Regions from separate parts of the Paenarthrobacter sp. YIM B13468 genome, predicted to be linked through region 1. Evidence: predicted binding sites of a transcription regulator. Region 1 holds the regulator's gene; each other region holds the start of a gene.
What was found. Region 1 encodes HrcA, which represses chaperone genes, less so after heat shock. Its sites were predicted from a motif close to TTNGCACTCGNNNNNNNCGAGTGCNAA; they were not measured.
Positions count from the first base shown of each region.

Region 2: groES (co-chaperone GroES) is a predicted target of HrcA. The motif match lies at 2,065-2,091, and genes of this name have one in related genera.
Region 3: ACFX4T_RS03305 (FmdB family zinc ribbon protein) is a predicted target of HrcA. The motif match lies at 2,974-3,000, and genes of this name have one in related genera.

Region 1 covers NZ_JBHZPI010000006.1:151,371-156,015, reverse strand. The annotation lists gene ACFX4T_RS08220 (GerMN domain-containing protein) at 1-37, shown strand, start outside; gene ACFX4T_RS08215 (16S rRNA (uracil(1498)-N(3))-methyltransferase) at 82-855, opposite strand; gene dnaJ (molecular chaperone DnaJ) at 858-1,985, opposite strand; gene hrcA (heat-inducible transcriptional repressor HrcA) at 2,036-3,043, opposite strand; gene ACFX4T_RS08200 (DUF3097 domain-containing protein) at 3,206-4,057, shown strand; gene ACFX4T_RS08195 (DUF4870 domain-containing protein) at 4,192-4,605, shown strand; gene hemW (radical SAM family heme chaperone HemW) at 4,636-4,645, opposite strand, start outside.
Region 2 covers NZ_JBHZPI010000002.1:249,606-254,250, forward strand. The annotation lists gene ACFX4T_RS03205 (shikimate 5-dehydrogenase) at 1-311, shown strand, start outside; gene ACFX4T_RS03210 (SAM-dependent methyltransferase) at 318-1,544, opposite strand; gene ACFX4T_RS03215 (hypothetical protein) at 1,612-2,040, shown strand; gene groES (co-chaperone GroES) at 2,232-2,528, shown strand; gene groL (chaperonin GroEL) at 2,613-4,226, shown strand; gene ACFX4T_RS03230 (LuxR C-terminal-related transcriptional regulator) at 4,537-4,645, shown strand, end outside.
Region 3 covers NZ_JBHZPI010000002.1:275,045-279,689, forward strand. The annotation lists gene ACFX4T_RS03295 (AAA family ATPase) at 1-1,720, shown strand, start outside; gene ACFX4T_RS03300 (RcpC/CpaB family pilus assembly protein) at 1,781-2,431, opposite strand; gene ACFX4T_RS03305 (FmdB family zinc ribbon protein) at 2,641-2,913, opposite strand; gene ACFX4T_RS03310 (5-formyltetrahydrofolate cyclo-ligase) at 3,070-3,684, opposite strand; gene galU (UTP--glucose-1-phosphate uridylyltransferase GalU) at 3,797-4,645, shown strand, end outside.

The sequences.
Region 1 (4,645 bases):
ATCCACCATGGATACGCGCCTTTTCAGCGTCGGCTAGACCCAGCGCCCGCTAAGGTAGCTTCAGCTGCCAGGCCGCACGGCCTACCAGCGACCCAGGACGTCGGAGGCGAGTACGACGGCGGCGGGTCCCGCCGTCGAGGACCTCAGGACATGGTGGCCCAAGAGAGCCGTAACCGCCCCGGCGTCGCTGAGGCGGGTTACCTCGCGCGGCGAGATGCCGCCTTCCGGCCCCACGATCAAGAGGACTTCACGCGGCGAGTCCAGCCCGCCGCCCTCAGCCACGATCGGCGCTTCAAGGACGGTGCGCAAAGGGTTCTTGGCGTCCTCGTGAAGGATCACAGCCAGATCCGCGGCAGCAACAGCCTTTGCCAACGCCGCGGAATCCAGGATAGGACGCACCTCCGGTATCCACGCCCGGCGGGCCTGTTTCGCCGCGGCAGTGACCACAGACTGCCACTTCGCGTGGGCCTTCGCAGCGCGATCCCCCTTCCAGCGGACGATGGATCGCTCAGCCTGCCATGGGATCACTGCGTCTATGCCCAGTTCGGTGGCCGTCTCAATGGCCAACTCGTCGCGGTCACCCTTGGCTAAAGCTTGGACAAGCACCAAACGCACGTCCGGCTGGTCTTCGAAAATCACACCGGACGCCATGACGGACAAACTTCCAGGGCCGACCTCTGCCACCGTGCCTGTCAGGCGGGCTCCTGCGCCGTCGGCAATGTCCACAGCCTCACCGACAGTGAGTCTCTTCACCGTGACGGCATGCCGGGCTTCTGGACCGTCGATGACGAACAACGCGCCCGGCTCAACACCATGCAGGCTCCCGGCGGGCGTGAAGAAAACGGGGTTGCTCACCGCTACAGGTTACCGAGCTTGTCCCGCAGCTTGGCGAACATGCCGCCGCTGGCCACGAGTTTGCCTTCGCTGAACTGCTCACCGCGCAACTTGGCAAGCTGCTGCAGGAGCTCTTCCTGTGCCGGATCCAGCTTGACCGGTGTCTCAACGTGCAGGTGTACCTTGAGATCGCCGCGGCCGTAGCCCCTGAGGTGGGTGACGCCCAAACCGCGAAGCGTGATGACCTCGCCGGACTGGGTGCCAGCCTTGACGTCGATCTCCTGGGGCCCGTCGAAGGTTTCCAGGCTCAGTTCCGTACCCAAAGCTGCTGCCGTCATGGGAACGCTCAGCGTAGCGTGAAGGTCGTCGCCTTCGCGGATATAGGTGGAGTCACTGTTGACGCGGATTTCCACATAGAGGTCACCGGCAGGTCCGCCTGCCGGTCCCGCTTCGCCCTGTCCGGAGAGCTGGATCCGCGTACCCGTGGCAACGCCGGCAGGTACCTTGATGGTGAGCGACCGGCGGCTCCGGATGCGGCCCTGCCCGTTGCACTCATTACAGGGGTCCTTGATGACTGTTCCGAAGCCCTCGCAGGAACCACATGGTGCCGTGGTCATGACCTGGCCCAGGATGGATCGAACGGCCCGCTGGACTTGGCCACTGCCGCCGCAAATGTCGCAACGCTCCGGGTGCGTACCCGGCCGGCAGCAGCTGCCATCACACGTGGGGCAGACCACTGCCGTGTCAACTTCGAGCTTCTTGTTGACACCAAACACGGCGTCCTTGAGGTCGATGCGGACACTGATCAGTGCGTCCTGGCCCCGGCGCACGCGGGAGGCCGGACCAGCATGCCCGCCGCCACCGCCAAAGAAGGTATCGAAGATGTCCTGGAACGCGAAGCCCTGGCCGGAGTAGCCGCCACCGAAGCCGTTGTCAGTGCCGTTCTCGTTACCGGTGGCATCGTAGACGCGACGCTTTTGGGGGTCGGACAGCACTTCGTAAGCATGCGTCACGGCCTTGAACTGCTCCGCGACATCCTCCCCCGGGTTCACGTCCGGGTGAAGCTTGCGCGCCAACTTGCGGTACGCCTTTTTGATCTCTTCCCCGGTGGCTTCCGGCGAGACTCCCAAAACGTCATAGTGGCTGCTCAAAGTCGGTATCTCTTCCTTGTTGTACTGCAGATTCTTACCTCGGGCCGGCGTCAGCCGCCGAGAATGCGGGAAAGGTAGCGGGCCACGGCGCGCACCGCAGCCATGGTGGTGGGATAGTCCATCCGGGTTGGTCCGAGGATGCCCACCTTGGCACCGGAGCCATATCCCGTTGCCACGACCGATGCTTCTGCCAGGCCGTCATATGGATTCTCGCGCCCGATGCTCACTGTCACGCCGCGGGGATCATCTCCCATGTCAGACAACAACCGGAGCATGACAACTTGTTCCTCAAGAGCTTCCAGCACTGGTCCGATGCTCAACGGGAAGTCCACATTCGAGCGCGCAAGGTTGGCTGTTCCGGCCATGACGATACGTTCTTCACGGCTGGTGTCGCTCAGGGCCTGGAGACCATGTGCAAGATGCTGCGCGAGCCCACGAAGGTCCGGCGGACACAGCGCAACCACGGAAGGCAGTACCTGCGGCAGCAGTGCCAGTTGAGTCCCCGCGATGCTGCCAAGGAACCGGGAACGCAGGGCCATCAAGGCCTCGTTGCTTACATCGGAGCCGGCCTCGATGACTTTCTGGCCAACGCTTCCGGTATCTGCGATGAGCACCACGAGTACCTGTTTTGGCGCCAGGAGAACAAATTCGACGTGACGGACCAGGGCCCGGTTGGAGTGCGGGTACTGAACGACGGCGACCTGGTTGGTCAGTTGCGACAGTAGCCTGACGGTGCGCTCAAGGATGTCGTCGAGGTCGTCGGGCCCCTCAAGCAGCGAGTGGATGGCTCGACGCTCCGCGGCGGACAACGGCTTGACCTGCGAGATCCGGTCCACGAACAGCCGGTAGCCCTTGTCCGTGGGGATGCGGCCTGCGCTGGTGTGGGGCGCTGCGATGAGGCCTTCTTCTTCCAGTACCGCCATATCATTCCGGATAGTGGCGCTGGAAACGCCGAGATGGTGCCGCTCCACAAGCGCCTTGGACCCAACAGGCTCACGGGAATGCACGTAATCCTCAACGATTGCGCGCAGCACTTCAAGCTTGCGTGGCTCACTCATTGCAACACCTCCTGACGACTGTCCGTGCCTATAGCGGACCAATTGTTAGCACTCAACATGCCTAAGTGCTAACAAGTCTAGTATGAGCCAGCACGTTGCTAGCATTGAAACCGCCCACGGGAGTTATTCCCAGCACAACCAGCACAAAGGGGTATGAAGTCCTTGGCTTTCGATACGTGGGGCCCGCAGGATCTGTCCGCTCCTGCCAAACGCCAACTCCCTGAGGTAGCCGTCCAGCGCGGGATGGTCCTTGAAGACGTCCAGTCCGGCTGGGTGGGCGAAGTCACCCGGGTGGAGAAATCCGGGGGAATGCACATCGTCTCCCTTGAGGACCGGCGTGGTAAAACCAAGTCCTTCCAACTAGGGTTTGGTTTCCTGCTTGAAGGGCAGGCCATCCGTCTCATGCCTCCGGCCGCAAAGGCTCCTGGTTCCCCTGTGCAGGCGGGTCGAACGGCATCGGGGTCAGTAAGGGTCCTTGGCCAGCGTGCCCAAGTGGCCAAGGCGAGCCGTATTTGGGTGGAAGGCAAGCACGACGCAGAACTGGTGGAGAAAGTCTGGGGTGACGATCTCCGCGTTGAGGGCATCGTCGTCGAGCCGCTGCACGGCGTGGACGATCTCAAATCAGCTATTGCCGCATTCTCCCCCGGGCCAGGGCGCAGGCTCGGGATCCTGGTAGATCACCTCGTGGCGGGGTCAAAGGAATCACGCATCGCCGCAGAAGCCATGACAGTGCCCGGAGCCGCCGGAAACGTCCTGATCGTGGGGCATCCGTATGTTGACGTCTGGCAAGCCATCCGGCCAAAAGTGCTGGGTATTGAGCGGTGGCCGGAAGTTGCGCGGGGCACTGACTGGAAGACCGGGATTCTGACCGCTTTCGGTTGGCCCCACGAAACCGCCGAAGACATTGGACTCGGCTGGCAGCGCCTGCTTGGTGCGGTACGCAGCTACGCGGACTTGGAGGCCTCACTCCTGGGACGGGTGGAGGAAGTCATCGATTTCCTCACCACTCCCTGACAGCCCTGTCCTGATTTACGTTCCTTGAGTGGCTTTTCCCGGAGATGTAACGGGGCGTTGGTCCCGGGAGGACCCGGGACCCAGTATTCTGGGACAGCAACACCGCAGCATCTTTACAGCAAAGGGAAGACACCGTGGCAGAGAACGCTCCTGAAGAACCGGGCAGCGCCGCAGGCCAGCCCCAGTACCATGGCGCGCCCGCGAACGCACTCCCACTGACGGCAAGCGAAGACCGGCAGTGGGCCACGTTGGCGCACTTCGGGGGAATTCTGGGATGCCTGCCGTCCCTGTTGATCTATCTGATCTTCCGTGACCGCGGACCGTTTACGGCACAGGAATCCAAGGAAGCCCTGAACTTCACGCTTCCTCCGACCATCGCGGCAGTCCTGGCAAACATCCTGGTTCTGCTTCCCGTGGTGGGCAATATCTTTGCAGTCATCGCCACGGGCATCTGGGTAGCACTCACGTGCTTCTCAGTCTCAGCGGGTATTCGTGTCAATCACGGACAACCCCACCGCTACAAGCTCAACCTGCGCTGGATTAAGTAGTTCCAGGCTTCCATGGGATTCTGCCGGCGATTAGTCCGGC
Region 2 (4,645 bases), on a different contig from region 1:
GCTGGCAGGACGACGTCAATGGATCAACAGCGGACCTCATCATCAATGTCACGCCCCTGGGCATGGCTGGTGCGGACGAAAGGGCACAGTCTTTTGACGACGCCACCATTGCCGCCGCGAAGATAGTGTTCGACGTCGTCGCCCTCCCCTCGGAGACGCCGCTCATCACGGCTGCCCGTCAAGCAGGCAAGCCGGTGATCACCGGAGCCGAAGTTATCGCGATCCAGGCTGAAGAACAATTCGTCCTGTACACGGGCGTCCGCCCGAGCGCTGACCAGGTCCGCGAAGCCTCGGAGTTCTCCCGCCGCTGACGGAGCCTAGAACGTCACGGGCTCCACAACTACGGCCACTCTTTCCTCGCCAATCCTGGTGAGGACCAGGGTGGCCGTCTTTGCATGCTTGGTGTCGCGCTTGGATGGAAGGAGTTGTTTCCGCAGTTCCTCCGGAGTGACTGCCGTGCCGCGCTTCTTGATATCCAGCACCGTGATGCCGTTCGCTTTGACCCAGGCTTTGAGCGCCTTCACGTTGTAAGGCATTACTTCCAGCACCTTGTATGCGCGGGCAAAGGGCGAGTCGTGGAGTTCCGGGGCGCAGATGTAGGCGATATGTTCATCAACCAAGTGCCCGCCAAAACGTTCTGCGACGTCGGCCACCAGGCCTGCGCGGATGACCGCACCGTCCGGTTCGTAGAGGAACCCTTCAACCGGCCCGACGGCGGCTACCGGGCCGCCGTCGAAATCCTCGCCGCTGGTGAGTTCAGCAGCGCCCTGGGAGCCGATGACAAGTGCCGCGCGCCGTACCCCGGGCCGGGCCACCGCATTGAACCATAGGGTGACCTCAGTGACATCGCCGCCTACGGAGACCCACTGCGCTTCGCAGTTCGCCGGAACCGAGTCGTGTGGCATCCCGGGACCCATCTTGACGCCCACCGCCCGGCCGCCCGCAGCCAGCCCTTCAACGAACGACAACGGGGGAGAGAACGCTTCCGGATCCCAAATCCTCTTGGTCCCGGACGTAGAGGTTGTGCGTCGTGCGGGATCCAGCCACACGCCGTCGATGCCATCCAGGTCAACTGATGTGGCGTCGGAATGCACCACTGTGGCGTGCGGGAAGGGCATGAGGTTGATGGTGGCGCAGGCGGCAGTGGTTTCATCCATTTCCACGGCGGTCACGGCAATATCCATCGATGCCAAGGCCATGGAGTCCGCTCCGAGGCCGCAGCCGAGGTCGGCTACGTGGGAGATGCCGGCCTTGGCAAAACGCTCGGCGTGCCGGGCTGCCACGTTGAGGCGGGTTGCCTGCTCAAGTCCGGCCTGGGTGAACAGCATCTGCCGGGCGAACTCGCCGAACTTGGCCTCGGCGCGGGTCCGGAGGCGGGACTGCGTCAATACCGCAGCCACGAGTTCGGGGGAGTGGCCTGCTTTCCGGAGTTCGGCGTTAACGCTGAACGAATCGGCTTCGCGGTACGGCCCCAGCGAGGCAAGAAGTTCCCATCCTTCAGTGGTCAGCAAGGGTGCGATCTGTTCCTGCGGTGCGTGAGACATGGGATCAAGCCTAACGGCGCGCGCCCTGACGCCGTGAGTTGGGAATCGGCCCGATAGGGTTGTTTTCATGGAAGACAACGCAGCTCCGCAGCCCTCCGATACGAACAACCCGGGCGGGAACCACTCCGCTGGCCCAGGAGCTCCAGAGCATTCCTCCGGCCGATCCCTTGTGGCGTTTGCCCGTCCTGCCTTGATCGCAGGGGCCGTGATCGCTGTAATCTGCATCGGCCTGCTGATCGTGATCTTCGCCTTGGACTCTTTCAACGCAGCGGCATACTCCGTCACAGGCAAGAGCGTGAATGACGCTACGGATGAAGCCCGCGATATCCGTGACCTCTACAGCGGGGCCCGCATTGGCGGGATTATCGCCTTGGTAATTTCCGGCGTCGTGGCCCTGGCGGCCGCCGTCGTGCTGTATTTGAACCGCGGATCGGCTCCCACAGATGAGGATGACGACGGCGAAGACTACGATCTGGATGACCTCACCGGCCGGTAGCGGGAGTTCACCTAGGACGAAATTCTGGCACTCGCCTTGACCGAGTGCTAACGCTTACATAGAGTCTTGTTAGCACTCTCCCCCGGAGGGTGCTAATCACGCCAGGCGTCCACCGGCACCGCGACGACGGTTGCACGCTACGGCACCCTAGTTCTTAGTCCATGAATCAGCTCATGAAAAGGAGAGTCCGAGTGTCGGTCTCGATTAAGCCTCTTGAGGATCGTATTGTTGTTCGCCCGCTCGAAGCAGAGCAGACCACGGCTTCCGGCCTGGTAATTCCGGACTCCGCACAGGAGAAGCCGCAGGAAGGCGAAGTTGTTGCAATCGGCCCCGGCCGCTTCGATGACAACGGCAACCGCGTGCCGGTTGACGTAGCTGTTGGCGACGTCGTTATCTACTCCAAGTACGGTGGAACCGAAGTCAAGACCGGCGGCAACGAGTACCTCGTTCTGTCCGCCCGCGACGTCCTTGCGATCGTCGTAAAGTAACTTCCTGGAGCCCCGCACCGCAGCCGCGTTGGAATCATTCCGACCCTCTGCGGTGCGGGTTTTCTGTCTTGAAAGGACACAACCATGGCAAAGCAGCTTGCTTTTAACGATGCTGCCCGCCGGTCTCTTGAGGCCGGTATCGACAAGCTCGCCAACACTGTCAAGGTGACGCTTGGCCCGCGCGGCCGCAACGTCGTGCTGGACAAGAAGTGGGGCGCTCCCACGATCACCAACGATGGCGTGACGATCGCCCGCGAAGTTGAGCTTGACGACCCCTACGAGAACCTTGGTGCCCAGCTGGCCAAGGAAGTAGCCACCAAGACCAACGACGTCGCTGGCGACGGCACCACCACCGCTACGGTGCTGGCGCAGGCGCTGGTCAAGGAAGGCCTGCGCAATGTTGCTGCTGGTGCCGCTCCTGGCGAGATCAAGCGTGGCATCGAGGTTTCCATTGAAGCCATCGCAGCCCGCCTCCTGGAGAACGCAAGCGAAGTGCAGGGCACCCAGGTGGCCAACGTTGCCGCTATTTCCGCACAGAGCGACGAAATTGGCGAACTGCTGGCCGAGGCGTTTGGCAAGGTCGGCAAAGATGGCGTCATCACCATCGAAGAATCCTCCACCACCCAGACCGAACTCGTCCTCACCGAAGGCATGCAGTTCGACAAGGGCTACCTTTCCCCGTACTTCGTCACTGACGCAGAACGCCAGGAAGCTGTCCTCGAAGACGCCTTGATCCTGATCAACCAAGGCAAGATCTCCTCCCTGCAGGAATTCCTGCCGTTGCTGGAGAAGGCGCTGCAGGCCTCCAAGCCGCTGTTCATCATCGCCGAGGACATCGAAGGCGAAGCCCTGTCCACGCTGATCGTCAACCGCATCCGCGGCACGCTGAACGTTGTAGCTGTCAAGGCTCCGGGCTTCGGCGACCGCCGCAAGGCCATGCTCCAGGACATCGCGACGCTGACGGGCGCACAGGTTGTTTCTCCTGACCTTGGCCTGTCGCTGGACACTGTTGGCCTCGAGGTACTGGGTACGGCACGCCGCATCACGGTCACCAAGGACAACACCACCATCGTTGATGGCGCCGGAACCGAGCAGGACGTTGCCGACCGCGTGGCCCAGCTGCGCGCCGAGCTCACCCGCACGGACTCCGACTGGGACCGCGAGAAACTGCAGGAGCGCCTTGCCAAGCTGGCTGGCGGCATCGGCGTTATCAAGGTTGGCGCAGCCACCGAGGTGGAACTGAAGGAAAAGAAGCACCGCATCGAGGACGCCGTTTCCTCCACGCGTGCAGCCCTTGAAGAAGGCATCGTTTCCGGTGGCGGTTCCGCCCTCATCCACGCCCTCAAGGCACTGGACGAGTCCCCGGCCGTCAAGGCCCTGGAAGGCGACGCAGCAGCAGCTGTTGGCATCGTCCGCCGTGCCTTGATCCAGCCGCTGCGCTGGATCGCCCAGAACGCTGGCTTCGACGGCTTCGTCGTCGTCTCCAGGGTCTCCGAACTCGAAGCCAACCACGGCTTCAACGCCAAGTCCGGTGAGTACGAGGACCTGATCGCCGCCGGCGTGATCGACCCCGTCAAGGTCACCCGCTCCGCACTCCGCAACGCCGCTTCCATCGCTGCCCTGGTTCTTACCACCGAGACCCTGGTTGCCGAAAAGCCGGCTGAGGAAGAAGACGCACACGCAGGCCACCAGCACTAACAGCCTGTTCGAAAAAGCCCTGGTCGCTCGTGGCCAGGGCTTTTTTCTGCCCTCTTGGGCTGCCCGAGCGCCGGCTTTCAGTGTCCGCTTGTGGCGTCCTGACCTTCTTTGAGCCCCGGCCGGCCGCCATGCAACCGAAAATGGGTGAAAACAGGGCTTCCAGACTTCAAAGATGGTCAGGGAACCACACTGCTCGCCAAGGATGCGTGGACCCATTGTGGGCTTACGACGGCGGCGGTACCCTGACGCTAATACGGCCGCTTGGGGTGCGCCAACCGGGTTGCTCCCGGTCGCAGAGTGGGTGTGGACTATGCCGGTTACAGCCTTGGATCTGGGACGCTCGGCGTTCTCCGAGCACCGCTGGGGCGATGCACTTGACTGCCTTGCGCGGGCAGACGCCGAGGGCGGATTGCCACCCC
Region 3 (4,645 bases), on a different contig from region 1:
CAATGCCCGCACCTTCAGCGTGGCCGTGGAACCTCCGGTGGCGGGAGTGGCAAGCCATGAGACCGTGGACAGTGCGTTCAAGGCCCTGGCACGCGTCCTGCCCACCTGGCAGCTGAACTGGGTCTACCGGGCCGTCGATGAGGACCTGATCCTGCAGTTGAGCAAGAACTACTACGACGGCGGCCTCCGGCGTTTGCCCGATGGCAGTTCGGTGACGGGCCTGGATCGTTCGATCCTGGTGGAGTACATCCCCGATGGAACCGGACTCCCAGGCGCCGACCATGAGGGCGTTGAATCCGTTACGGCGGAGGTCAACCGAGTGGTAGATCTTGTCTTCGAGCATGCCAGGCTTCGGCCCCGGACTTCCTTGGCTGTGGTCACGGCCAGCCTGCGCCATGCTGCGCGGATTGGCGAGGCTATCAGGCTTCAATTGCCCAACCACCCCTTGTTGTCCGCCTTCTTCGGAGCTGGCCCCGAGTCCTTCCGCGTAGTGGACCTCGAGCGAGCCCAAGGCCTCGTGCGTGACCATGTCATTTTCTCCCTGGGCTACGGCCGGACTCCACATGGCCGCGCCTTGCACTCGTTCGGACCCCTGTCCACCGAGGGCGGACGAAACCGCTTTGCCTTGGCAATGACCCGCGCACGCCGTTCCATGCACGTCCTAAGCTGCTTCCGCCCGGAAGATCTGGATCTGGATCGCCTGGCACATGGGGCCGTGGACTTTTACGAACTGCTGGACCGGGAACTGTCCGGGAACAGCAACCTTGGAACTCCTGCCTCGCGCGCCGTTGCCAGCGAACAGGCATTGGGCGAGGACCCTCTGGTTGCCGATCTCGGCGAGAGGTTGCGGGCCAGGGGTGCGCGCGTGTGGCACCTCTATGACGGTGTGCTGGACATTGCCGCCGCTGCCGATCCCGTCCACACGATTGGACGGGAAGGCGCCGAGATTCCCACGCCCGTTGCAATCGAGTCGGATGGCACGGAACGTTACCGGCGCATGAGTGTCCGCGAACGTAGCCGTCTGAGGCCCCAGCTTCTGGAACGCATGGGCTGGCGGTACATGTCCCTGTGGACCATTGAAGTGTTCACGGATCCCTCGTCCTGCGCAGATCGAATCGGCTCCTATTTGGGACTTGAGAACCATGTTCCCCAGGCCGTGACGCCATCGGAGCATGGCTTCCTGGACATGGATGTTGAACAATTGAATCTGGACAATGCAGGTTCCTCGTATGCCAGCTCCTCCTTTGGGAGTTCCTCGTACACCGGGTCCTCGTACAGCAGTTCCTCGCAAAGCAGGTCCTCGTACAGCAGTTCCTCCGCAACCCGGGCTTCGCATCGGCAAGGCCCAGGAGGTGCCCAGGCATCGCTGGAACCACAGCAGCCCGGGCAGGCGGATGTGGACAGGCGCAGGGGATCGGATAGCGAACCAAGCGACGCTGAAGCCGGCAATCCAACCCGCAGTGATCCAGAGGATGGGACTGAAGCACCAGTGAATGAACAGGGAACCGGCAACGACAGCGGCTCTGAGGAACAGGCCACAGCTGGGGGCGCCGAAAACGCACAAGAGCAGGCAGAGACAAAGACGCCAGCGGCGAAGCAAGCCTCGGGTGGAATCTTGCCTACCAAGGCAGCTGAAGACGATCCCCGGCGTTGGGGCGACGAAGACAACTATGACCATGAGCAGTGGTTGAAGGAGCAAAAGCCCCCGCATTGGGGCTGATTGCGTCATGGAATTCAAACCTGCACCATGGATTGACCAAACCCTGGGATTGAACAAAACCTAGGGATTGACCAAAACAAAGAAAAGCTTGCCTTGCGTTGATGCGCCGGCAAGCTTTTCTGCTTGTGGGCGATCTGCAGCTACCACCATCAAGCCGTCGGTGTCGCTGGTTCCGAGCCATTGGCCGGGTTTACCTCCTTGGGCAGATGTCCATAGAACAGGGACGGACGCGGCCAGGACTTCGGTTTGCCGGGATTCGTCGTATGAACCGGCGGCGGTAAGTACTATATTCACCAGCTGTCCCGGGGACAGAAGCTGGATGGATGAAGGGTCGGCCATGCGAAGGGGGACCGCAGCTGAGCCGACAGGTGCACCGGTGAGAAGTCCCGGCCCTAGAAGGTTGGATTCAGTGGGGATCTGCCCTTTGGTCAAGGGCGAGGCAAGCTGGCGGCCCACCAGTGAAACGTGATCCTCCAGGGCTCCGGAAATCGCGAGGTCGGGCGGCACGCCAACATTGGTGAAGTCTGTCTTGGTGAGGCTTGTGCCTGCTGCGAGGTCATGGGCAGCCACGAGAATGCTGACGCGCTGCTCAGAGACAGGGGTCAGCTGTTGGACAGTAATGCCCGTGGCCAGGCAGAGCAGCAGTGCAACTGTCAGCCGACGATTCCGGGCGGCCCAGAATTTGTGGCTCTGCCTGGAGCCCAGCCTCACTTGGCGATGTGGCCTCTGGTTCCGAGGGAGGAATTGGCCAGCCCTGGTTGATGGCTTGTTCCGGGAGCGACCAAGGCCCCTGATGGGCGGACTGGCATGTTCGCGGCGGGGGAGTAGCGAAGTGGTTGACTTTAGTGGCATGACGCCACGTTAGCCACCGGGCTCGGCCGCCCAACAGCGGCCGGGTGCCCTATGTGGAAAAGTGCTGGCTAGCTGGCTGCGGCGGCGGCTGCGGGTGCAGGGGTGGCAGCGGGGGCCGGCGCGGCCGGGGAGGAGGGCGCAGCGGAGACGGTGCTGCCCTTGGCATCGCGCGAATCCGTGCGGTAGAAGCCCGAGCCCTTGAAGACAACGCCGACGCTGTTGAACTTCTTGCGAAGCGCGCCCTTGCATTCAGGGCACTCCGTCAGGGAGCTGTCAGAGAAGGACTGGACGATGTCAAAGGCATGGTCACAGTCTTTGCAGGCGTATGCATATGTGGGCACTGAGTTCCTCCTTCAGGACAAAGTTCAGGTCCTGTGGAGCCGTGGCGGAGAATCTCCGCATTAGCAGTCCCAGGGCCTGAGTGCCAATTCTATCATCCCCAGCCGGCTCATTCGCTATCTGCCAAGTCGATGTAAGTGCGGGACTTTACGTATGCGTCAATCCAGGTCACTCCCGCCGCCAAGGGTGATGATTCCCGAGGGCGTCAGAGCATCCGGCACCGGGCGGTCAAAGGGCTCGGCGGGGATAGCTCCTGAAGGCAACACATCGTCGTCGTACACCACCGCAATGGTGGGCGGCCGCCCACCGGAATTGTCCAGGTGTTGGAGGAGACGGTCGTAGTAGCCGCCGCCTTGTCCGATGCGGTTGCCATCCCGGTCCACGGCGGTGGCCGGCATGAAGATGCCCGCAACGGCGCTCACCACAGCACTGTCCAAACGCTCACCTTCGGGTTCGTCGATGGGTGCGTAGTCGGATCGGACGAATGCTGTCTCCGGCGTCCAGTACACCCAGCTCAACTGGCGGCCGGCCTCGCAAACCGGAAGCAGGACCTGGTGACCGGCGTCGTGGAGCCCTGCGATCAGGGGCATGGTTGGGGGTTCGTGGGAGACACCCACGTAGATGGCGAAGGTCCTGGGTGATCCGGCCGAAATTTTCCGGGCCCATGCCAAGCCGTGCCGCGCAATCGATTCGCCGGCTTGGGCTAGTTGCTCCTTGGAGAGGCTGCGCCTGTATAGGCGTCGGCTGCTGCGGATGTCTTCCTTCGATGCCATTTTTGTCCGATCATGAGATTCCCGAGGGCTGCCGTGGTCTACGTAAAGCAGCAAATCCGCTCAATTTCAAGGGTTCTTTCTGCGTCTTGCCACGGCGAGGGTTTACCCGTTGATGTATTCCTTCCGTTACATTAGTCCGGTGACTCTCGATAACAATGCTGTCCGTAAGGCCGTCATCCCCGCAGCGGGTCTTGGTACCAGGTTCCTCCCCGCCACAAAGGCGATGCCGAAGGAAATGCTGCCCGTGGTTGACAAGCCAGCCATCCAGTACGTCGTCGAAGAAGCGGTGAAGGTTGGCCTGCACGACGTCCTGATGATCACCGGGCGCAGCAAGCGCGCCCTGGAAGATCACTTTGACCGTGTGCCGGCGTTGGAAGCAACGCTGGCAGAGAAGGGCGATACGGCCAAGCTTGAAGCCATCCAGTCCGCCACCAACCTGGGCGACATCCACTACGTCCGCCAGGGCGACCCCAACGGCCTCGGCCACGCGGTCCTTCGTGCAAAGCAGCACGTCGGGCACGAGCCCTTCGCCGTCTTGCTGGGCGATGACCTGATTGATCCCCGCGAGGACCTGCTCAGCGAAATGATCGCTGTCCAGCAGAAGACGGGCGGTTCCGTTGTTGCCCTCATTGAAGTTGAGCCGTCCAAGATCAGCGCCTACGGTTGCGCCGACGTCGAGGAAAACGATGAGGACGGCTACGTCCGCATCAAGCAGCTGGTGGAAAAGCCGTCCCCCGAAGAAGCTCCATCAAACCTCGCGGTGATCGGCCGTTACGTTCTCCACCCGGCAGTGTTTGACGTTCTGGAGAACACTGCTCCCGGACGCGGCGGAGAGATCCAGCTGACGGATGCCCTTGAGGTTCTGGCTGCCGGGGAAGGTGAAGGCTACGGCGTTTATGGCGTTGTCTTCCGTGGACGCCGCTATGACACCGGTGACAAGCTGAGCTATTTGAAGGCCTGC